3 regions of the Arthrobacter sp. NPDC058130 genome follow, and region 1 is predicted to be linked to each of the others. Evidence: riboswitches for the same ligand, from Rfam matches in the RefSeq annotation. Region 1 holds a riboswitch; each other region holds the start of a gene.
The links. A riboswitch is a leader RNA that binds a small molecule or an ion and turns the genes downstream of it on or off. The one in region 1 is predicted to bind S-adenosylmethionine.
Positions count from the first base shown of each region.

Region 2: linked by a shared signal. The riboswitch ahead of ACFVTM_RS15190 (bifunctional o-acetylhomoserine/o-acetylserine sulfhydrylase) and the one ahead of ACFVTM_RS19805 (DUF1737 domain-containing protein) in region 1 are both predicted to bind S-adenosylmethionine.
Region 3: linked by a shared signal. The riboswitch ahead of ACFVTM_RS03110 (MFS transporter) and the one ahead of ACFVTM_RS19805 (DUF1737 domain-containing protein) in region 1 are both predicted to bind S-adenosylmethionine.

Region 1 covers NZ_JBHVTV010000014.1:119,475-126,838, reverse strand. Annotated here, with positions in the region: gene ACFVTM_RS19825 (UDP-N-acetylglucosamine 1-carboxyvinyltransferase) at 1-1,378, shown strand, start outside; gene ACFVTM_RS19820 (glutamate--cysteine ligase) at 1,430-2,623, shown strand; gene ACFVTM_RS19815 (O-succinylhomoserine sulfhydrylase) at 2,696-3,904, opposite strand; gene ACFVTM_RS19810 (rhodanese-like domain-containing protein) at 3,905-4,315, opposite strand; gene ACFVTM_RS19805 (DUF1737 domain-containing protein) at 4,312-4,635, opposite strand; SAM riboswitch class IV at 4,671-4,785, opposite strand; gene ACFVTM_RS19800 (hypothetical protein) at 5,174-6,130, shown strand; gene ACFVTM_RS19795 (hypothetical protein) at 6,203-6,451, opposite strand; partial or broken gene ACFVTM_RS19790 (response regulator transcription factor) at 6,933-7,108, shown strand; gene ACFVTM_RS19785 (aminodeoxychorismate lyase) at 7,173-7,364, opposite strand, start outside.
Region 2 covers NZ_JBHVTV010000009.1:15,662-23,025, forward strand. Annotated here, with positions in the region: gene ACFVTM_RS15160 (SulP family inorganic anion transporter) at 1-927, shown strand, start outside; gene ACFVTM_RS15165 (NAD(P)/FAD-dependent oxidoreductase) at 954-2,099, shown strand; gene ACFVTM_RS15170 (imidazolonepropionase) at 2,111-3,337, shown strand; gene ACFVTM_RS15175 (histidine phosphatase family protein) at 3,358-4,038, opposite strand; gene ACFVTM_RS15180 (CPBP family intramembrane glutamic endopeptidase) at 4,172-4,939, shown strand; gene ACFVTM_RS15185 (VOC family protein) at 5,057-5,695, opposite strand; SAM riboswitch class IV at 5,865-5,980, shown strand; gene ACFVTM_RS15190 (bifunctional o-acetylhomoserine/o-acetylserine sulfhydrylase) at 6,044-7,360, shown strand.
Region 3 covers NZ_JBHVTV010000001.1:658,506-665,869, reverse strand. Annotated here, with positions in the region: gene ACFVTM_RS03120 (acyl-CoA dehydrogenase family protein) at 1-477, opposite strand, end outside; gene ACFVTM_RS03115 (NtaA/DmoA family FMN-dependent monooxygenase) at 474-1,919, opposite strand; gene ACFVTM_RS03110 (MFS transporter) at 1,981-3,360, opposite strand; SAM riboswitch class I at 3,448-3,537, opposite strand; gene ACFVTM_RS03105 (CoA-binding protein) at 3,637-4,062, opposite strand; gene acs (acetate--CoA ligase) at 4,371-6,620, shown strand; gene sfnG (dimethylsulfone monooxygenase SfnG) at 6,617-7,364, shown strand, end outside.

The DNA.
Region 1 (7,364 bases):
CCTAAAGATGATCCAGCGCCTGGAGGCGATCGTCGGGCACAGCATCGTCAACGTGGGCCGGCCCCAAATGACGCACCTCCGCGTCGAGGGCGGCCGCACCCTCTCCGGCGCGGTGGACGTCAACAGCAGCAAGAATGCCGGCGTCGCGCTCTTGTGCGCCAGCCTCATCAACCGTGGCACCACCACGCTGCGGCGGCTGGCCCGGATTGAGGAGGTCAACCGGATCGTGGAGGTGCTGACCAGCATCGGCGTCGAGTGCACCTGGCTCAACGCCAACGACCTCCAGATCCGCCGCCCCGCCGTCCTGGACCTGGCATCGATGGACGTGGAGGCGGCCCGCCGGACCCGCAGCGTCATCATGCTCCTGGGCCCGCTGCTGGACGAGGCCGACACCTACCGGCTGCCCTACGCCGGCGGCTGCGACCTTGGCACCCGCACCGTGCAGCCGCACATGCAGGCCCTGCGCCAGTTCGGCCTCAGCGTGGAAGCGAAGTCCGGGTTCTATGCGGTGCAGGCGCCGCCGTCGGACGGCCACAACCGCTCCTTCGTGCTGAGCGAACGCGGCGACACCGTCACGGAGAACGCCATCATGGCCGCAGCCCACCGCCGCGGCACCACCATCATCCGCAACGCCAGCCCCAACTACATGGTCCAGGACCTCTGCTTCTACCTGCAGATGCTCGGCGTGGAAATCGCAGGCGTTGGCACCACCACGCTGCAGATCACCGGCCGGCCGTCGATCGACGTCGACATCGAATACTTCCCGTCCGAGGACCCGATCGAGGCGATGAGCCTCATTACCGCCGGCATTGTGACGAACTCGGAAGTCACCATCCGCCGCGTGCCGATCGAGTTCATGGAAATTGAACTCGCGACGCTCGAGCAGATGGGCCAGCGGCTTGAGGTCTCGGGGGAATACTTTGCCCGCAACGGCCGCACCCGACTGGTGGACGTCACCACCAAGCCCTCGGAGTTGCGGGCGCCGGAGGACAAGATCCACCCCATGCCGTTCCCCGGCCTGAACATCGACAACCTGCCCTTCTTCGCGGTGATCGCCGCCAACGCCCACGGCCAGACCATGATCCATGACTGGGTCTACGAGAACCGGGCCATCTACCTGACCGAGCTGAACAAACTGGGCGCGCAGGTGCAGCTGCTCGATCCCCACCGAATCTACGTCAACGGGCCCACCAAGTGGCGTGCCGCCGAGGTGGGCTGCCCGCCGGCACTCCGTCCTGCGGCATGCCTGCTGCTGGCCATGCTGGCGGCCCGTGGCGTCTCGGAGCTGCGGAACATCTATGTCATTGAACGCGGCTACGAGGACCTGGCCGAGCGGCTCAACACCATCGGCGCCAAGATCGAGTATTTCCAAGACTGACCCCGCTTTGGTGTAGGGGCGTTTCGACCGATCCTGACGCACAATAGATTCATGCGCACGTTCGGCGTGGAGGAAGAACTGCTGATAGTGGACCCCGAGTCGGGGATGTTGCTTGCCCTCGCTGACCTCATGCTGCCAACGCTGGTTCCGCAGCTGCCGCATCCGGAGGTCGCCAAGGTTCTCCCGGCACAGAGGCCGGTTTACGAGGGCGGCGCCGACTTCAGCTACGAGCTCAAGCTCGAACAGATCGAGACCCAGACGCATCCGTGCCTGGAGTACACCGAACTGCTGCGGCAGCTCAGGCACGGCCGGGCGCTTGCGGACCGGGCAGCGCGGCTCCACGGCGGCCGCGTCGCAGCCCTGGCCACCTCACCCCAGGGTGCCGCGACCCACCTGACGCCGAAACCGCGCTACATGACCATGCAGGAACGTTTCGGGCTCACAGTCCGGAACCAGCTGACCTGCGGCCTCCACGTCCACACCTTCGTGGATTCCCCGGAGGAAGGCGTGGCCGTGATGGACCGGATCCGGGACAAGCTGGCCGTGCTGATCGCCCTCAGCGCGAATTCCCCGTACTGGAACGGCGCGGAGACGGGTTTCGAAAGCTACCGCACCCAGGCCTGGAACCGCTGGCCCGGGTCCGGTCCCACGATGATTTTCGGGAGCCTGCCGGTCTACCGGCGGGTGGTGACCCGGCTGGTGGAAAGCGGCGTCCTGATGGACGAGGGAATGGTCTACTTCGACGCGCGGCTGGCCCGGCAGCATCCCACCGTGGAGGTCCGGGTCGCCGATGTCTGCCTGCGGGCCGAGGACGCGGCGCTGATCGCCGTGCTGGTGCGCGCCCTCGTGGAGTCGGCGTCGCGGGAATGGAACGACGGCGTCGATCCCGCCCCGGTGCCCACGCTGCTGCTGCGGATGGCCGCCTGGCAGGCCAGCAACTGCGGGCTGCGCGGGGAGCTGCTGGACTTCGGCACCTTCACCCCTGCCCCGGCTACGGACGTGGTCTGGGCACTCGTGGACTTTGTGGCCCCAGTGCTGGAAGAACAGGGCGAGCTGGACCTGGTCCGGGAGGGCGTCGCCCGGATCCTGGCGGAGGGCACCGGCTCGCAACTGCAGCGCGGGCCGTTCCGGGTAGGCGGGCTGCCCGCCGTCGTCGAACGTGCCGCCGAAATGACCACGCAGGGCTCCGTTACCGAGCCCCGGCTCGACGAGGGTTCGTCCCTGGGCCCGGTGCGCCGGGGCTGAGCCGAGCCGGAGCCGGCGCCGGCTCAGCTCCGGCGGGCCGATACCCGTTTGAGCGCTGGACCTGCTTGAGCGCTAGACCTGCTTGAGAGCCTGGCCGAGGTCCCGGATAAGGTCCTCGGCATCCTCCAGGCCCACCGAAAGCCGGACCACGCCGTCGCTGAGCCCGATTGCCGCGCGGCCTTCGGGGCCCATCGCGCGGTGCGTCGTGGTGGCCGGGTGCGTGATCAGGGACTTCGCGTCGCCAAGGTTGTTGGAGATGTCGATGATCCGCAGCGCGTCCAGGAGCGCAAAGGCTGCCTCCTTCGCGGTGCGTCCCGGGGAAGGCGAAAGCTCCAGCGTGAGCACGGTGCCGCCGGCCTTCATCTGCTTTACCGCGAGTTCGTGCTGCGGGTGGGACCGCAGCAGCGGGTATTTCACCCAACTCACCGCGGGCTGTCCCTCGAGCCACTCGGCCAGCCGCAGGGCCGTGGCCGAGGAATGGTTCACGCGCAGGGCCATGGTCTCCAGGCCCTTGGTGAGTACCCAGGCGTTGAAGGAGGAGAGCGCCGGGCCGGTGTGCCGCATGAGCTGCTTGACGGGCCCGTCAATGAATTCCTTGGTGCCCAGGATCGCCCCGCCGAGCACGCGTCCCTGACCGTCGATGTGTTTGGTGCCCGAGTAGACGATCACGTCCGCGCCGAGGTCCCCGCAACGCTGCAGCAGCGGGGTGGCGAAGACGTTGTCCACCACCACCGTAGCGCCCGCCGCGTGAGCCAGCCGGCTCACGGCGGCGATGTCCACGAGTTCCTGCATCGGGTTCGACGGCGACTCGAAGAACACCGCCGTGGTGGGCTCGGACAGCGCAGCTTCCCACTGCTCCAGGTCCGGGCCGTCCACGAAGACCGTCTCGACCCCCCAGCGCGGCAGGATCTCGTTGAGAATCACAAAGCACGAGCCGAACAGCGAGCGGGCGGCGACCACCCGGTCGCCGGCCGCCAGCAGCGCACCGAGTGCGGTGAAGACGGCGGACATGCCGGAGGCCGTCGCAAAACACGCCTCCGTTCCCTCTAGCAGCCGGAGCCGCTCCTGGAACGTGGCGACGGACGGGTTGCCGTAGCGGGAGTAGACGAAGCGCTCGTCCTCGCCGGTGAAGGCGCGCTCGGCGGCCGCCGCGGACTCGTAGACGAACCCCGAGTTAAGGAAAATCGGCTCGGTGGTTTCCTGGAAGCCGGTGCGGTCGAGGCCGCCGCGGACGGCTTGGGTGTCGGCGGACCAGGCGGCGGCGTCGGGATTGAAAGTCACTTAAATCTTTCCAAGGTTGGTGGGCAGGCCGCGGTTCTTCCAGCCGTTGACGGTGCGTTCGCCAAACCGGTCAGTCTCGCCTTCGAAGCCTTCAAGAACGTTGTACGCGGTGTAGCCGGCCTGTGCCGCGGCCGTCGCGGCGGCGATCGACCGGGCACCGGAGCGGCACAGGAACAGGAGCTCGACGCCGGTGTCCTCCGGCGCCTGCCGCTTTAGCTGCTCCACGAAGTGCGGGTTCGGGGCGCCGCCGGCGACGTTCCACTGGATGAAGAGCGGATCGTTGTCAGTCCCCTTAGTGTCCGGGATGCCGATGTGGGCCCATTCGCCCTCGGTCCGGACATCCACCAGAACGGCTCCCGCCTCCAGCTTGGCCCACGCCTCATTCGGGCTGAGGTCTCCGGCGTAGCTCATGCGTGGCCCTCGAATGCCCCGTCGGCGCCAAACCCGTCGGCGTCAAAGTCGTCGGCGTCGAGCTCATCGACTGCATTCGCCACTGCGGCGTCCGCGCTCGCAATCGCGGCCGGCAGGACCAGCGCCTGCGCCACGATCACGGTGCTGCCGTTGAAGCTGGCGGCCGGGCTTCCATGCAGGACATAGCCCTCGGCCAGGGCTGCCGATACCCGCTCACAGAAGGCGCGGTCATCCGCCCCGGTGAACAGGCGGTAGGCCAGCTTTTCCTCGCCGGCGGTTGAAGCCTTTGCCGCACTGGGGGCAGCGGTTGTACCGGGTATTGCGGGGGTGGACGTGTCGGGCACGACGGATCTCCTCTTCACGCTTGCAGCTCGAATGGTCGATATGCCGAGTATTCACCTGAGGCACCCCGCCGCGAAAGGGAGGGTTGCCGACCGGCCAGTCAGGGCTTGGCGCCGGTTCTCATTACTCCCCAAAAACGTAACACCTACGACGTCGGGCCGCACCGCCGCCGTCGTCATGTTCCGTAACCGGACGACGTCCAACTACCAATGCCGGCTGGTGGAACGAACGGGGCGCACTGGACAAGTAGTAGCGGGCCCCAGTTTCGGGTACTGCCCACTCGTGTTGGCCGGGACGATCCGCCGTCTACTAGGAGGACAGGTCTGCCGAGTCTGCCGGAGTGGCGGCAGATTCGAGCAGTCCGTGAATTGAGCGGTCCGTGATTCGAGCAGTCCGTGAAATGAGCAGTCCCGCTAATCGAACCGTCTTTCCAGTAATTCGTTGTCAGCAAATCGGTGGCTGGAACCGCCGGAGCCGCAGCCGCGGCCCAGCCGGGGACGCCGGAATGGAGCAATCGTGGGCCCGCGAATACTGGTTACCGGGATCGCAAGTGCTGCCGGCCGGACCGTCGCGGCCCAGCTCGAAGCCCGCGGCCTGCCGTATCTCGGCTCCGACGCCCGTGCCGACACCCGCCAGGACGGGGATGCTCCGGCGGCGGCGGTGGTCAGGCTCCTGCCGGCGACGGACCCGGACATGGTCCTGGACCTGCGCCGGCTCGTGGACCGCGAAGCCATCAACCTCATCATCCCGACGCTCACCGTGGAACTTCCGGTCCTGGCCGCGGCCCGGGCCGGGTTCGCCCAGGACGTGCGGATCATCGTAGGCGACCCTGCGGCGGTTGCCCTCGCCAACGATCAGCTGTTCACCACCTGGGCGCTGCAGGCCGCCGGCATTCCGGTGCCCCGGTTCGGGGTCCCGGGCGACCTCGCCGCCGCGCCGGCATCGCTCGCCGGCCTCAGCGGCCCCGTCGTCGTCAAGCCTCGGGTCTTCAAAGGCTCCCACGGTGTCCACGTGCTGGCCGGAACCGCCGTCGTGAGCTGGAAGAATATGCCGACCGGGCAAATTGTCCAGGAGTTCATCCCGGGAGCCGACTACGTGTGCCTGGTGTTCGGCACGCCGGCGCGCAACGCGATGGCGCCGGTGGCCGTGGTTCTCGAAAAGACCAAAACCCCGTATGGACGGGCCGGCAGCGACGAAGTAAGCCGCAGGGTGCCGGCGGGCCAGGCCGGGGACGTGCGGAAGCTGGGGCTGGCCGCCGTCCGCACCCTCGGGCTGACCGGGCCTGTGCAGGTCCAGATCCGCCGCCGCGCGGACGGGACCCCCGTGGTGCTGGGCGTGTGCGCGACCCTGGGGGAGAACAGCACCTGGGCCCCGGAGATGCTCGACGCCGTGCTGGCAACCTTCATGCTCCCGGCGTTCAACCCGGCGTCCTTCCGGCGGTGCCCGGCAGTTCCCGCCGACGCCCTCGGCTGAGTCGCCCTGGGCTGAGTCGACCTGGGCTGAGGATCCGGCGCCGGCCAGTGTGGACGCAGTCTGCGCGGACGCTCAGTGCGCGATGAGATCGGTTCCGTGTGGGGCCCGGCGCGGGTTGCCGGTGGGGTTGTTGCGCGCGCTCTTGAACAGCCCGATCAGCCCAACGGTCAGGGCAGTCGCCACGAGGAGGATGAGCCGCACGACACCCGCCAGGAGCATGAGCAGCACTAGCCCGATTATGAAGGGCAAACACAAAATGAAAACGGCGACGAGGGTTACAAGATAGCCGAATGCGTAGCCAACAAGGGTTGCCTGATCCATTGGACTGCCGTTCATAGCGAGAGGGCGATTCCCTGAATGCTGCCGATACGTTCTGCAGCTGTGCGGCATGTGGTCCCAGGCCACTTCCGCGGTTCCGGACGCCATGGGCCAAGCAGGATCCCGCGCCACCGCGGTTACGGGATCGGCTCAACCGGGCTCCGGACCGTCAACCGCGTGCCCTAGCGGCCGGACGGTGACGGCTCGCGCGCGCCAATGTGCGGTTCGCGTCTAAGCCGGGTCCCCTGCAGGCGTTGCTCCCGCGCGGACTGTTCCTGGCTCACGCTCATGGATGGATCGTCCCACTTAGCCCGTGTGGCGGACAGGGTCTTCAGGCCTTGCTGCAAGCCGTCCCGCAATATGGTTCCAGGAGAAGTCGGCACTTCGGTCCGGGTGACGTGCCAACTTCGTCTCCTTGGGGATCCTCGGCGCGAACGGCGCGGAAGCCACCGACTCCCGCGCCCGGCGATTTCGAAGGGGCAGGCGGGAGCTCGAGGTCCTCCAACTCCTGGCTGCCGGGCAACGGAACCGAACAATCGCCGCAGCACTCCACATCAGCGAAACACGGTCAAGTTCCACGTCCGCAACCTGTTCCGCAAGCTCGATGTCCGCTCCCGGACGGAGGCAATCGCACTGGCGCACAGCCGCGGCATCCGGTAGCTGAGTGGTATCCGGGGAGAACCCGGGACACCAGGGCCGGACCGGGACGGATCCGGCTGCGATGCTATTCGATCGTGGCGAACAGCTCGCTGAGTTCGGCCGTGAGCTGCCGCCGCAGTTCCGGGGTGCCGATTTCCTGGCCGTCGATGTGGTTCACCGGCGCCAGGAGCCGGATGCTGGAGATCAGCCAGACCGCGTCGGCGTCCAGCAGGTCCTTGGGCTCCAGCGGGCCGTAGCCCAGCTCCCAACCGGCGGC
Region 2 (7,364 bases), on a different contig from region 1:
GGCACCGTGGAGATCGAGGAAAGCGGCACCGCCACCCTTCGCGAGGCACAGGACCGGCCGCCGGCGCGGGGCAGTTCACGCTCGGCTCTCCGCGGCGGATTTGCCCCCTGGCGCAGTTGGCAGCGGCACGGGCGGACCGGCCATGCGGGCCCGACGCCAGAGCTGCCCGGCCCGCTGAGCCCGGTGCTGGCCGGCGTGGACAGCTACCACCGCCGCCACGCGCACCTGCTCCGTCCCCACGTTCAGGAACTCTCCGCCGGGCAGGACCCGGACACGCTGTTCCTTACCTGCGCCGACTCCCGGCTGGTGCCGAACCTGATCACCAGCAGCGGCCCCGGTGACCTCTTTACCGTCCGCAACGTGGGCAACGTCGTAGGCAACGCCGCGGGCGGTGACGGCCTTGACCCCTCGGTGGAAGCCGCCCTCGAATTCGCGCTCAAGGAACTCTCCGTGAAGTCCGTGGTCATCTGCGGGCACTCCGGCTGTGGAGCGATGTCCGCCCTGATGGCTGAGGCGTTGACGGCGCCGAAGCACTCGGCCGGGCACTCACCCGAGTTTGGGGCCGGGCACTCAACCGGTGCCGGGGCCGGCCGCACCCCGGTCGACGTCTGGCTGGACCACGCCCGGCCGAGCATGGCCGCGTTCCGCGCGGGCCACCCGGTGCAGGCCGATGCGGCGAACGCCGGGTACGGGGAGGCGGACCAGCTGGCCATGGTCAACGTCGCCATCCAGCTGGAGCAGCTGCGGGGGCACCACAGCCTGCAGCAGGCCCTGGAGTCGGGCGAGCTGCACCTGACGGGGCTGTTCTACGACATTGCCACTGCCCAGGTCCTGCAGGTGAACCCTACCGGCATCAGCCACCTGGACCCGCTTCCTCGGGCCACCGACGACGCCGGCCACCCGAGCGTCGGTGTTGGCGTGGCCTGACGCGGACCATCTGCAAGGATGGACCCATGTCAGCTCATTACGATGTCGTAATTGTCGGCGGCGGTATCGCCGGACTGTCCCTTGCCTCCACCCTGGCCGGGCAATGCAGCGTGGCCCTGATCGAAGCCGAGCAGACCCTCGCCTACCACACCTCGGCCCGCTCGGCCCGGCAACTGATTCCCAGCTACGGCCCGCCCGTGGTCCAGGAACTCACTGTCCGGACGCTGGACCTCATCGCCGCCCAGGACGCTGACCGCCCGGACCCGGTGCTCTCGCCGCGCAGCTTCATGCTGATCGGGGACGATGCCACCGTCCGGGCGGAGGCAAGCGGACACATGCAAAGGATCACCCACGCCGAGGCCCTGGACCTGTGCCCGGTGCTGGTCCCGGACTCGTTCAGCGCCGCCGGCCTGGACACCGGATCCTTCGCCTGCAACGCCCCGGTGCTGCTCGAGGACCACCGGCGGCGCGCCGAGGCCGGCGGCGTGGACATCATCACCGGCGCCAGGGTCCATTCGGCCCAGCGCCTCGGCACCGGCTGGGAACTGGGCGCGGGGCAGGAAGGCTTCCAGGCCGCCGTCGTGGTCAACGCCGCCGGCGCCTGGGCGGACGAGCTCGCCGTCCTCAGCGGCGTCGAGAAGCTCGGACTCCAGCCGTACCGCCGCACCGCGGCGATCGTCGACGTCGAGCATCCGCTCCCGCCCGCGTGCCCCATGGTGGCGGCGGCGGACGACAGCTTCTACTTCCGGCCGGATAACTCCCAGGTCCTGATTTCGCCCTCGGAGCACGTGCCGAGCGGCGCCGAGGACGCCCGGCCCTACCCCGGCGACATCGAACGGCTCGTCGCCCGGCTCAACGCGATCACCACGCTCGGGATCCGGGACGTCCGCAAGGCCTGGACGGGGCTGCGGACGGAGGCGGCCGACGGCGTCCCCGTGGTGGGGTTCGACGCCGAGGCCACCGGATTCTTCTGGCTCGCCGGCCAGGGCGGGTACGGTTTCCAGACCTCCTCCGGGATCGCCGAACTGGCCGCCGGGCTGATCCTCGCCGGGCAAGGCGCCGGCCAGGAGCCCGCCACCGGGTCCCCGGCCCGGGCGTCGAGTGCAGAGGCCAGTCCGGCATCCCGGACAGCGGAGGCGCTGGCCGCGACCCGCTGGTCCATCCGGCGCTGAAGAATGGACCCATGAGCACCCTCATTACCAATATCGCTGAACTGATGACCCAGGACGCGGAACACCGTGTCCTCCGCGACGCGGCGGTGGTGATTGAGGGCGAGCGGATTTCCTGGCTCGGCCCCGCGGCCGGGGCCCCGGCGGCCGACGAGGCCGTGGACGCCGGCGGCCGCGCGCTGCTGCCGGGCTGGGTCGATTCGCACACCCACCTGATCTTCGCGGGGGACCGCACGGCCGAATTCGAGGCCCGGATGGCCGGGCAGAGCTACAGCGCCGGCGGGATCGCCGTCACCACCGGTGCCACCCGGAGCACATCCGACTACGACCTCACCCGCCTGGCGATGGGCCGCGTGGCCGAGGCCGTCGCCCAGGGCACCACCTACCTGGAGACCAAAACCGGCTACGGCCTGGACCTCGAGAACGAGGCCCGCAGCGCCCGCATCGCCTCGACCGTCGCGGACGAGGTGACCTACCTTGGGGCGCACCTGGTGCCGGCCGGGGTGGACGCGGAGGAATACACCGAGATGGTCTGCGGGCCGATGCTCGCCGCGGTCCGGCCCTACGTACGCTGGGCCGACGTCTTTTGCGAGCAGGGCGCCTTCAACGAGGACCAGTCGCGCCGGGTGCTCCTGGCCTGCAAGGCCGCCGGACTTGGGCTTCGCGTCCACGGCAACCAGCTGGGCGAGGGCCCCGGCGTCCGGCTGGCGGTGGAAGTCGGCGCCGCGAGCGTGGACCACGTGAACTACCTTTCGGCGGCGGATGTCGACGCCCTGGCCGCCACCTGGTCCGGGTGGGACCCCAATGGCGGCTCGGGCGGGTCCGGCATCCGGGGCACGGTGGCCACGTGCCTGCCGGCCTGCGACCTGTCCACCCGGCAGCCGCTGGCCCCGGGCCGGGACCTGCTCGACGCCGGCGTGCAGATCGCGCTGGCGTCCAACTGCAACCCCGGTACGTCCTACACCAGCTCCATGGCGTTCTGCGTCACCACCGCCGTGCTGCAGATGCGGCTCAGCGTCCATGAGGCGGTGCGCGCCGCGACGTACGGCGGCGCCCTGGCCCTGGGGCGGGAGTCCGGGAACGACGTCGACGGCGAACGCGCGGTGGGCTCGATCGCCGTCGGGCACCGCGCGGACCTGCACCTGCTGAACGCGCCGTCGGCGACGCACCTGGCGTACCGCCCCGGCATCCCGCTGACGCACGCGGTGTGGCGGGCGGGCGTTGCGCAGGCGGTCCGGTAGCCCGGCGGGCGTTGCGCGGGCTAGAACATCATGGGCGGAGCGTCGAGGACGGTTTCGTCCACGCGCCGCTGCTCCCACTGCGTGAACGGCTTGTCGAGCTCGTACTTCCCGCGCGACGTGCGCAGCAGCGTGCGGACCTCGGCGTTCTCCGGGTTGTTCAAGGACTCGAAATATTCCACTGACCAGTGGAACCAGCGCATGCAGAACAACCGCATGGTCAATCCGTGCGTCACAAACAACGCGTTCGGGGCGTAGTTGGGCTTCGACCAGTGCCGGTGCAGGGTTTCCATGAAGGAGGAAATCCTGTCGTACACATCGGAACCGGACTCGCCCTCGCGGAAGCGGTAGAAGAAATGCCCGTAGGCGTTCCGGAGCTCCTTCTGGTCCTCAATATCGCCGGCGATCTGAAAGTTGGCCCAGTCCTGTTCCCGCAGCCGCGGTTCCTCGATCACCCGCTCCACGAGCGGGCCAAGGTTGAGCGCCTCGAGGGTCTGGTAGGCGCGCAGGTACGGGGAGACGTAGACGCACACCGGACGCCCGTCCAGCTGGCGCTTGACCTCGTCGCCGGCCGCGGTTGCCTGCTCCAGACCCAGCGGCGTCAACGGAATCCGGTAGTCCGGAACACGGTTGTAGATCGAGGTATCGGCATTGGCGGCAGACTGGCCGTGCCGGATCATGATGATCTTCCGGGGCGCACTCATAATCCCCAAGCATAGGGCTCTCGCCAAAGCCGGCCGTGCCGGCATGGCCGGGACCGCCGGCCCCGCCCCAGCCGGTGACCCTGTCCAGCCGGGGCACCAGCAAACTATCGGCAACTGCAGGCAAGATAGAAACATGTTGGTTCCCTCCCGCCGTCGGCTGCGGTTCGAAGTGTTGATTGTCCTGGGGTTGTCGCTGGGACAGTCCGCGGTCTACTCCCTGGTGCAGCTGCTGGACAAGATGACCAAGGCGCCGCTGGCCCAGGGGACGTCCACGCTGAACCGTTCGCAGAGCCCGCGCGAATACTTCGACCTCACCTACCAGCTGCTGGACATCATCTTCGCCCTGGCCCCGGTGGCCCTTGTGATCTACTTCCTCACCGAACACTGGCCGGCCGGAGAGCGCGGAACCTCGGCGTTCCGGAAGATCGGCTTCGACTTCGCCCGGCCCGGGAAGGACCTCCTGCAGGGGCTGGGACTCGCCGCGCTCATCGGCATCCCGTCCCTGGGACTCTACGCCGCCGGCCGGGCGCTGGGGATCACGACGGCGATCATCCCCAGCGCCCTGGACGCGTACTGGTGGACGGTGCCGGTGCTGGTCCTGTCCGCGATCCGGCACGGGATCGTGGAGGAAGTCATTGTGGTGGGCTACCTGCTGGACCGGCTCGGGAAACTGGGCTGGAGCATGCCGGCGGCAATCATCGCCAGTGCCCTGCTCCGCGGCAGCTACCACCTGTACCAGGGGTTCGGGCCGTTCATCGGCAACGCGGTCATGGGCGTCATCTTCGCGCTGTTCTACACGCGGACCAAGCGGGTGATGCCGCTGGTGATCGCGCACGCCATCCTGGATACCGTGGCGTTCGTGGGGTTCAGCCTGTTCGGCAAGGCCGTGGGCCTGGGCTGAGCCGGCTCCCCAAGCGTTGCTCTTAAGGGCGGGCGTTAAATAATCTCGGCCGCCATCTCCTGGGTGACATCGTTGGCACCCAGGGGATGGCGGCCGAAGCGTGGGGCAGGTGGAGCGTTAGATCGTGACCGCTCCGGAGGCGGTCTCGAACGTGACCGAGAGGATGCCGGGGGTACCGTGCGGCGCGATCCAGTTCACGGCGACGTCTTCCAGCGGCTTTTCCACCGGCTCACCCAGCCATTCCGTCACGCGCGCTGCCGAACCGGCAATGGTCAGCGCGGACATCTTGACCTCGCTCGCGTAGGCGTTGGACGGGTGCAGTCCCGGATCGCCCTCCCACTTGAGCATGTAGGGCACCTGGGGGTCGGCGATGAGCCCCAGGATGCCGATCTGCTTCCAGACCAGTTCACGGCCGTCGGGAAACTTCCGGTTGCCGTTCACGGCCGCGCGGCCGAGCCGCTCCTCGAACGGGGCGAGATCGTCAACCTCGACGCACCACCCCATCCAGCCGCCGCCCGCTTCGGAGCGTGCCCGGACAGCCTGGCCAAACGGGGCCTTGTCCGACGCCGGGTGGTTCAGGACCTCCACGACTTCCAGGTACTTGTGTCCGGCGAGCGGGATAATCATGTTGCGTGTCCCGAAACGGGGGTGCACTCCACCCTTTACGGCTTCGACGCCGAGGGCAGACGCAATACGTTCAGTGGTGGCTGCCAAGCCATCGTGTTCACAGGCGTAAGAGACGTGATCCATGCGCATGCCCTCATCTTGGCACTTTGTGATGGAGCTCTCAGCTTAGGCTTGCCTTACCGTCGTGGGACGTCCCGGGGCGGCCGCGGTGGCGTCCCGCGGGGCAGTCGTGGGCCGCCGCCTTCATCTTCGTCACAAAGCTATCCAGCGCTCCGCCGCCATTCCTACACTGAAGCAAGGTCATGAGCGCCAGCGCAAAGCCCCGGTTTGCTGGCCGGCAACCCTCGTCTCGCGGTGGGGTGCCCCGGGTGAGGACCTGGCCTTCCGGCGCCCGCCGGAAGGCAAGCGCGGCGCCTGCGCCGGTAAGGGCCGAACGGCCCTGGCCGGGGCTGTGCCCAGTACCCTCAGGAGCGTCAATTGTCCACTGCCTGGTCCTTCGAAACCCGCCAGATCCACGCCGGCCAGGAGGCCGACTCCGCCACCGGCGCGCGGTCCCTGCCCATCTACCAGACGACGTCGTTCGTGTTCCCGAGCGCCGAAAGCGCCGCGAACCGCTTCGCGCTCGCCGAAATTGCCCCCATCTACACCCGGATCGGCAACCCCACCCAGGACGCCGTGGAACAGCGCGTGGCAAGCCTTGAAGGCGGCCTCGCGGCCCTGCTGCTCAGCTCCGGCCAGGCCGCTGAGACCTTCGCGATCCTCAACATCGCTGAAGCCGGGGACCACGTGGTGGCCAGCCCCAGCCTCTACGGCGGAACCTACAACCTGCTCGCCCACACGCTGAAGAAGTTCGGCATCTCCGTGACCTTTGTCGCGGATCCGGACAACCTGGACCACTGGCGGGACGCCGTGCAGCCCAACACCAAGCTGTTCTTTGGCGAGGTGGTCTCCAACCCGCGCCAGGACGTGCTGGACATCGAAGGCGTCGCCGGGGTGGCCCGCGAGGCCGGCGTGCCCCTGATCGTGGACAACACGCTCTCCACCCCCTACCTGATCCGGCCGATCGAGTGGGGCGCGGACATCGTGGTCCACTCCGCCACCAAGTACCTTGGCGGCCACGGCGCCGCGATCGCCGGTGTGATCGTGGATTCAGGCAAGTTCGACTTCGGCAAGGACCCCGGCCGGTTCCCGGGCTTCAACACCCCGGACCCCACCTACAACGGCCTGGTCTACGCCCGGGACCTCGGTGCGGACGGCGCGCTGGGCGCCAACCTGTCCTACATCCTCAAGGCCAGGGTCCAGCTCCTGCGCGACCTCGGCTCTGCCGTGTCCCCGTTCAACGCCTTCCTCATCGCCCAGGGCATCGAAACCTTGAGCCTGCGCGTCGAACGCCACGTGGCCAACGCCACCAAGGTGGCGCAGTGGCTGGAGGGAAGGGACGACGTCGAATCGGTCGCCTATGCCGGGCTGCCGTCCAGCCCCTGGTACGAGCGCGGCCGTAAGTACGGGCCCAAGGGGACCGGCGCCGTCGTCGCCTTCAACATCGCCGGGGGAGCGGAGGCCGGCAAGCGGTTCGTCGATGCCCTCGAACTGCACTCGCACGTCGCGAACATCGGCGACGTCCGCTCCCTGGTGATCCACCCGGCGTCCACCACGCACAGCCAGCTCTCGCCCGGGCAGCAGGAGATCGCCGGGGTGAATCCCGGGCTGGTGCGGCTGTCGGTGGGCCTGGAGCACATCGACGACATCCTCGCGGACCTCGACGCCGGATTCCGCGCCGCCAAGGGCGCCTGACCGG
Region 3 (7,364 bases), on a different contig from region 1:
GTAGTACTTCTTGCCGTTCAGCAGCCAGTCGCCGCCGTCGCGCGTCAGCTTGGTTCCGGTGGTTCCGAGGGCGTTTCCGGACTTCTCCGTGGCGGCGTTTCCGAAGATCTCACCGGCCACCACGCGGGGGTACCAGCGGTTCCGGAAGGATTCCGGCTCCAGGCCCACGGTTTCGACGAAGGCGAAGTGCGACCGGTACAGGTGGGCCACGGAGGAATCGGCCTCGGCGAGTTCGATGAGCAGCCGGAAGAAGGGCTCAAAGCCAATGCCGTCGCCGCCGTGTTCCGCGGGCACCCGGAGCCGTCCGAAGCCGGCCTCGTTCAGCCAGCGGACCTGTTCGAAGGGCAGCACCCGGTCCTGTTCGCGGGCCAGCGCGCCCTCGGCGATCCGGGCAAACACGGGGCGGAAACGCTGCGCGAGCTTCTCGTATGCGGCCTCGGCGGAAAGCGCCGCAGCGGTCTTCAGCGCTTCTCTCATCGTGCGTCCTCCAGGATCTCCCGTGCCTGCTCGGCCGTTGCCGAGTTGGCGGTGAAGGCGCCGCGGTAGCCGCGGGCCGGGTGCCGGTCATTGAGTCCGGCGCCGTTTTCCCCGCCGCCGAACAGCTTTTCGCGCAGGGTTCCTTCCGCGTAGTCCTGCTGGGCCAGGCCGCGGCGGCGCAGCTCGGGCAGCACGTGCTCGATGAAGTCGGTGTAGGAATCCGGAATCAGCTGGTTGATGATGTTGATGCCGTCCACCCCGGCGTCCTGCCATTCCTCGAGCCGGTCCACGATCTGCTCCGGGGTTCCCAGGACGCGGTGGGCGCGGCTGCGGAAATTGGCCACGTCACGCAGGGTCGGGTTGCCGCCGGGCACTGATTTGCGCAGGCTGTCCAGGTGCCCCTGGGTGCCTTCGGTGTGGAAGTCGCCCAGCGGCGTGTCCAGATCCAGTCCGCCGAGGTCCACGCCGGCTCCGCCGCCGATGTGGGCGATCAGCGCCCCGGAATCCAGGTACTCGTCCAATTCTGCGGCCTTGCGTGCGGCTTCCGCCTCGGTGCTTCCGACGATGAAGTGGAGCCCCTGGAAGAACTTCACGTCCCCGGCGAGCCGGCCGGCCGCGACGGCCTGCCGGCGCACGGATGCCGTGTATTCGGCGGCGGCGGCCGGGTTCGGGGACAGCATGAAGGTGGCTTCGGCATGGGCGGCGCAGAACTGCTGCCCGCGGCCTGAGCTGCCGGCCTGGAACAGCACGGGTGTGCGCTGCGGCGAGGGAGCGGACAGGTGCGGCCCGTCGATGGAGTAACGGTCGCCGCGGTGGTAGATCTTGTGGACCTTGTCCGGATCCGCGTGGATGCCGTTCTCCTTGTCCTGGACCAGCGCGCCGTCGTCCCAGGACCCTTCCCACAGCTTGTAGGCGGCCGCCACGTATTCGTCTGCCCAGGCGTAGCGGTCATCGTGGGCGACCAGGCCGTCGCCGAAGTTCCGGTGGGCATTCTCCGCCGCGCTGGTGACGATGTTCCACGCAGCGCGCCCCCGGGAGAGGTGGTCCAGGGTTGAGATCTGGCGGGCGAACTGGAAGGGATGGCTTTGGATCACCGAGGACGTCGCCGCGAGGCCGATGTTACTGGTCGAGGCGGCCAGCGCGCCGAGGAGGATCAGCGGGTCATTGGCGGGCACCTGCATGCCGCGACGCACGTGCGGGGCCCAGCCGCCGTCGTCGTTCCCGTACAGCCCCACCACATCGGCGAAGAACATCACATCGAACTTCGCGTCCTCCAGCTGCCGGGCCAGGCTGGTCCACAGCTCCAACTCGTTGAAGCGGTGCTGCTGCGCCGCAGGGTGCCGCCATTGGCCGCCCATGATGTGGCTTGTGGTGTTCATGACGAAAGCGCTCAGCAGCAGCCTGGGCCGCCCTTGGGGATGTGCAGTGTCAGCGGTGGCCATGGGGCCCCTTTCCTTGCAATGTAAAAATCATGGCGATGTGAACTTCATGAAGAACGTGTGGTCAGCGCACGACGGCGGGGTCCCGGCTTTCAGCGGCCGCTGCGGCAGGGGCCGCAGCCGGCAGTTCGGTGTCGCCGAGGGCCCGGTCCTTCGTTTCCGGTGACTTGAGGGTGGCCACGATGGTGATGGCGGAGACGGCGAGGAAGTAGACGACCACCCAGACCGGATTTCCGCCGCCGGCGGCCAGCAGGGCCGTGGCGACCAGCGGAGCCAGCCCGCCGCCGAGCACCGAGCCGATCTGGTAGCCGATGGACACACCGCTGAAGCGGACGCGGGTGCTGAAGAGCTCCGAGAAGAACGCAGCCTGGGGGCCGTACATCGCATCATGGCCGATATTGAGGCCGACGACGACGCCCAGGATGATCAGCAGAAAATTGCCGGTATCCAGCAGCCAGAAGAAAGGGATGATGGCGGCGGCACTGGCCACGGCGCCAAAGAGATAGACGGATCGGCGCCCGAAGCGGTCCGACAGGGCACCCCACAGCGGCACGGTGACCAAGCCCAGCGCCGAGGCGATCAGGACGGCGGTCAGCCCGGTGTTGCGGTCGGTTCCGGCAACCTGCGTGAGGTACGTCAGGATGAACACTGTGTACACGTAGTAGAACGCGTTCTGGGCGATCCGGAGGCCCGTGGTCAGCAGGATCTGGCGCGGGTGCGTCTTGAAGCTCTCCACCACCGGGCGGGCGGCAACGGTCTGGACAGACTGGACGTGCTTGAACTCGGGGCTGTCCTCGACGGAGAGCCGGATGGCCAGGCCCACGGCAACCAGGACCAGGCTCGCCACGAACGGCACGCGCCAGCCCCAGGCCAGGAACTGCTCGTCGCTCAGGGTGTTCTCCAGCAGGAGGAGGACGCCGGTGGCCAGCAGCATGCCCGAGGTGGGGCCAAGCTGGGTGGCGCTGGAAGTCAGGCCCCGTTTTTTGGGGGCGGCATGCTCCACGGTCATGAGGGCGGCGCCGGCCCACTCGGCGCCGTAGCCGATGCCCTGGATCACGCGCAGCAGGAGCAGCAGGGCCGGCGCCACCCAGCCGATCTGGGCGTAGGTGGGCAGGAGCCCGATTGCGGTGGTGGCGAGTCCGGTCAAGAGCAGGGAGGCCACCAGGACGGTCTTCCGGCCGATCCTGTCGCCGTAGTGGCCGCCCAGCACCCCGCCGACGGGCCGGGCAACGAACCCGACGGCGTATGTGGCGAACGCGGCGATGGTGCCTATGAGAGGGGCGGCCGGGGCGAAGAACAGCGGGCCGAAGACGGTGGCCGCGGCGAGGCCGTACAGGACGAAGTCGTAGCCTTCGATGGTGGTGCCGATGAAGCTGGCTACGGCCACCTTCCCGGTCATCTTCTGCGGGCGCATCTTCTGCGGGCGTGCGGTTTCAGTGCTCATGTGCGGTCTCCTGGCGTGTGCCGGGAAAGCGCTGCCTCCGCAGATTCTGCCAGCCAGGGCCGCGAATCCGAGCGGAAGGCGGCGCCTTCTCCATCGGTCCTGGCGGTAGCACCGTCCTCGGGGAGGGGGTTGCTGCGGCGTCACGGAGCCAGGTCTCTCAGCCGCTCGGGATGGTTACGACTCCATCTGACACGGCCCGCGGACAGATACGGAAAAAGCCAGTCACATTTTGTAACCGGCTTTTCCAAATCCTGTTAACCCCTGATCCTTGGGCTCCTAGATGCCCACCCGCCACCCTTCGCGGGCGGGGCATTCGTTCACCACGACGTCCAGCCCGGCGGCCTTGGCGCGGCCCACCGCGGCGTCGTCGAAGACGCCCAGTTGCAGCCAGACGGCCTTTGCGCCGACGGCGATGGCCTGGTCTATGACGGCGCCCACCTTGTGGGAGTTGACGAAGCAGTCCACGACGTCGATCGGATGCTTCTCTGCCGGGATGTCCGCCAGCGAGCGGTATCCCCTCTCCCCGTGGACGTCGTCGCCGGGCAGGTTGACCGGAATGATCTCCATGCCCATCCTGTCCCGGATGTACAGGGAGACGTCGTAGGCAGAGCGCCATTCATTAGTGGTGAGGCCAACCACCGCCCACGTGCCTTTGGTTCGCATGAGGCGGTCAATGACTGCCGGATCGTTAACGTGGGCCATGCATCAACCTTACTCCTGCGACCTTTGGGCGCGATCTTCGAATAAATGAATGATTCCAACGCGTGAGCCGGCGCCGTGAACGAATATTACAGCGCCGACGGCTTGGATTTTGTGAAATCCCGCATTTGACGTTCTAGTTGGTAGGGACCATCCCGAGCGGCCGAGAGACCTGGATCGATGAAGCCGCAGCAACCCCCGGTGACGTGGGACGACCATTCCCACGCCGCTGTTCCTCCTCTTTCGATCGAACTTTCGATGGAGCGGGAGGGACCAAGGGTGCTACTGCCAGGACCGATGGAGTGCCATAAATGACCCCTGAGAATTCTTCCGCCTTGCCCACCGTTGCCCGGATTCCGTCCGCGGCAACCCCACAAACCTCTTCGGACGCGACGGCGATCGAAGCAGGGCTGCGTGACGCGCCTGGCTCCTCTCGCGGCTCGTCGGGATGGTCCCTGACCGAGCCCACGGACGGCGCAGTGCACGGCGTCCCCACCGACGGACCGGCGCGTCACCGCAGCACCACCCCCGAGCACAACCCCGCCGCTGGCACCATCCCGGCAGAGACGGTTGCTTTCTGGGAAGAGCAGGCCCTCCGCCTCGACTGGGCCGAACCCACCGGTACGGCCGCGGGCGGCCTTGCGGGCAGCGGCAAGCCCTGGCACACTGCGCACCGGCGCGTCCCGGCCGACGTCGAGGCCGGCATCGGCCCGCAGATCACCTGGTTCGAAGGCGGCAGGCTCAATGTCGCCTACAACTGCGTCGACCGCCACGTAGCGGCGGGGCGCGGGGAGAAGGTGGCGCTGCATTTCGAGGGCGAGCCCGGCGACCGCCGCGCCATCACCTACGCCGAACTCCAGCGCGAGGTGTCCAAGGCCGCCAACGCGCTCCTGGACCTGGGCATCACCAAGGGCGACCGCGTGGTCATCTACCTCCCGGTCATCCCCGAAACCGTGATCATCACGCTCGCCGTGGCCCGCATCGGCGCCGTCCACTCCCTGGTCTTCGGCGGCTTCTCCGCCGAGGCCCTGAAGTTCCGGGTGGAGGACACCGGAGCCAAACTTCTGGTCACCACCGATGGGCAGTTCCGCCGCGGCACCGCCGTTCCGGTCAAGGACAACGCGGACGCCGCCGTCTCCGGCGAGAACGCGATCGAGCACGTCCTGGTGGTCAACCGGACCACCCCGGCCGAAGAACTCGGCACCGTCCCGATGACCGCGGGCCGCGATGTCTGGTGGCACGACGCTGTCGGGACGGCCTCCGACGTCCACGAGGCCGAAGCGTTCGACGCCGAGACGCCGCTGTTCATCATGTACACCTCCGGCACCACCGGCAAGCCCAAGGGCCTGGTCCACACCTCCGGCGGCTACCTCACCCAGGCGTCCTGGAGCTTCGAGCACCTGTTCAGCAACCCCGACCCGGCGCTCCGGGACCAGGACGTGCACTGGTGCACGGCAGATCTCGCCTGGGTCACCGCGCACACCTACGAGCTCTACGGCCCGCTCTCCAACGGCGTCACGCAGGTCATCTTCGAGGGCACGCCGAACACCCCTCACCCGGGCCGGCACTTCGAAATCATCGAGCGGTACGCGGTCACGCAGTACTACACCGCGCCCACCCTGGTCCGCTCCCTCATGGGCTGGTTCCCCGACGGTGTCCCGGACACGTACGACTTCTCCTCCATCCGCCTCCTCGGCACGGTGGGCGAGGCCATCAACCCGGAGGCCTGGCGCTGGTTCCGGGCCAACATTGGCGCCGGCACCGCCCCGGTGGTGGACACCTGGTGGCAGTCCGAAACCGGCGCCGCCATCCTCTCCCCCGCCCCGACGGACACCGGGTTCAAGCCCGGCTGCGCGGCCCGCCCGCTGCCCGGTGTCAGCACCCGCATCGTGGACGAGGCCGGCAACACCGTTGCACCGGGCGTCCAGGGCTTCATCGTGGTGGACTCCCCCGGCCCGGCGATCGCCCGCACGGTCTGGGGCAACCCGCGGCGCTACTTCGATTCCTACTGGCGCCAGTACGCGGCGCAGGGCTGGTTCCTCGCCGGTGACGGCGCCAAGTATGACGACGACGGCGACATCTGGATCCTCGGGCGGGTGGATGACACGCTCAACGTCTCCGGACACCTGCTCTCCACCATCGAGGTCGAATCGGCGCTCGTGTCCCACCCGGATGTGGTGGAGGCCGGGGTCTGCCCGGTCGCGGACGCCAAGACCGGCCACGCGATCGTCGCCTTCGTGGTCCCCACCCGCCCCCTCCCCCCACAAGCTCGGGCAGGGAACCCTGCGGGCGTGGGCCCAAACTCATTTGCTGAGGAGCTCCGCAACCACGTCGCGAAGCAGATCGGCCCCATCGCGAAGCCGCGCGACGTCGTCGTCGTTCCCGATGTACCCAAAACCCGCAGCGGCAAGATCATGCGCCGGCTGCTGACCCAGCTGTTCGAAGGAACCACGCTCGGGGACACCACGTCGCTCCAGAACGAACCATCCATCGCGGGCATCCAGGATGTGCTGCGCGTTCGAAATACCCCGGAAGTACCGGAAGTAAAGGATCACTCATGACTGAAATCAGCAACGTCGCCCGACTTTCCGAACCGCTCAAGTTCGCCTACTGGGTTCCCAACGTCTCCGGCGGCCTGGTGGTTTCCACCATCGAGCAGCGCACCTCCTGGGACTTCGACTACAACAAGAAGCTGGCCCGGATCGCGGAAAACTCCGGCTTCGAATATGCCCTGACCCAGACCCGCTACGCCGCCTCCTACGGCGCGGACAAGCAGCACGAGGCGACGTCGTTCAGCCTGGCGCTGCTGGCCGCCACCGAGCGGCTCAAGGTGATTTCCGCCGTCCACCCGGGCATGTGGCACCCCGGCGTGCTGGCGAAGTTCATCATCACCGCGGACCACATCTCCAACGGCCGCGCCGCCGTGAACATCGTCTCGGGCTGGCTCAAGGCGGAATTTGAGAACTTCGGCCTCGAATGGCTCGAGCACGACGAGCGCTACGTCCGCACCGAGGAATTCATCAAGGTCCTCCGCGGTCTCTGGACCGAGCGGGACTACAGCCAGTCCGGCAAGTACTACAACATCACCGACTTCACCCTGAACCCGGCCCCGGTGGACGTGCCGGGCCGGGCCCACCCGGAGATCTTCTTCGGCGGCAACTCCACCGCGGCGCAGGCCACCGCCGGCCGCGTGGCTGACTGGTATTTCTCCAACGGCAAGGACCTCGAAGGGTTCAAGGCCAACATTGCCGGGGTTGTGGCGGCGTCCGGCGAGACCCGCCGCGGCACCGACGGCGCACTCCCCT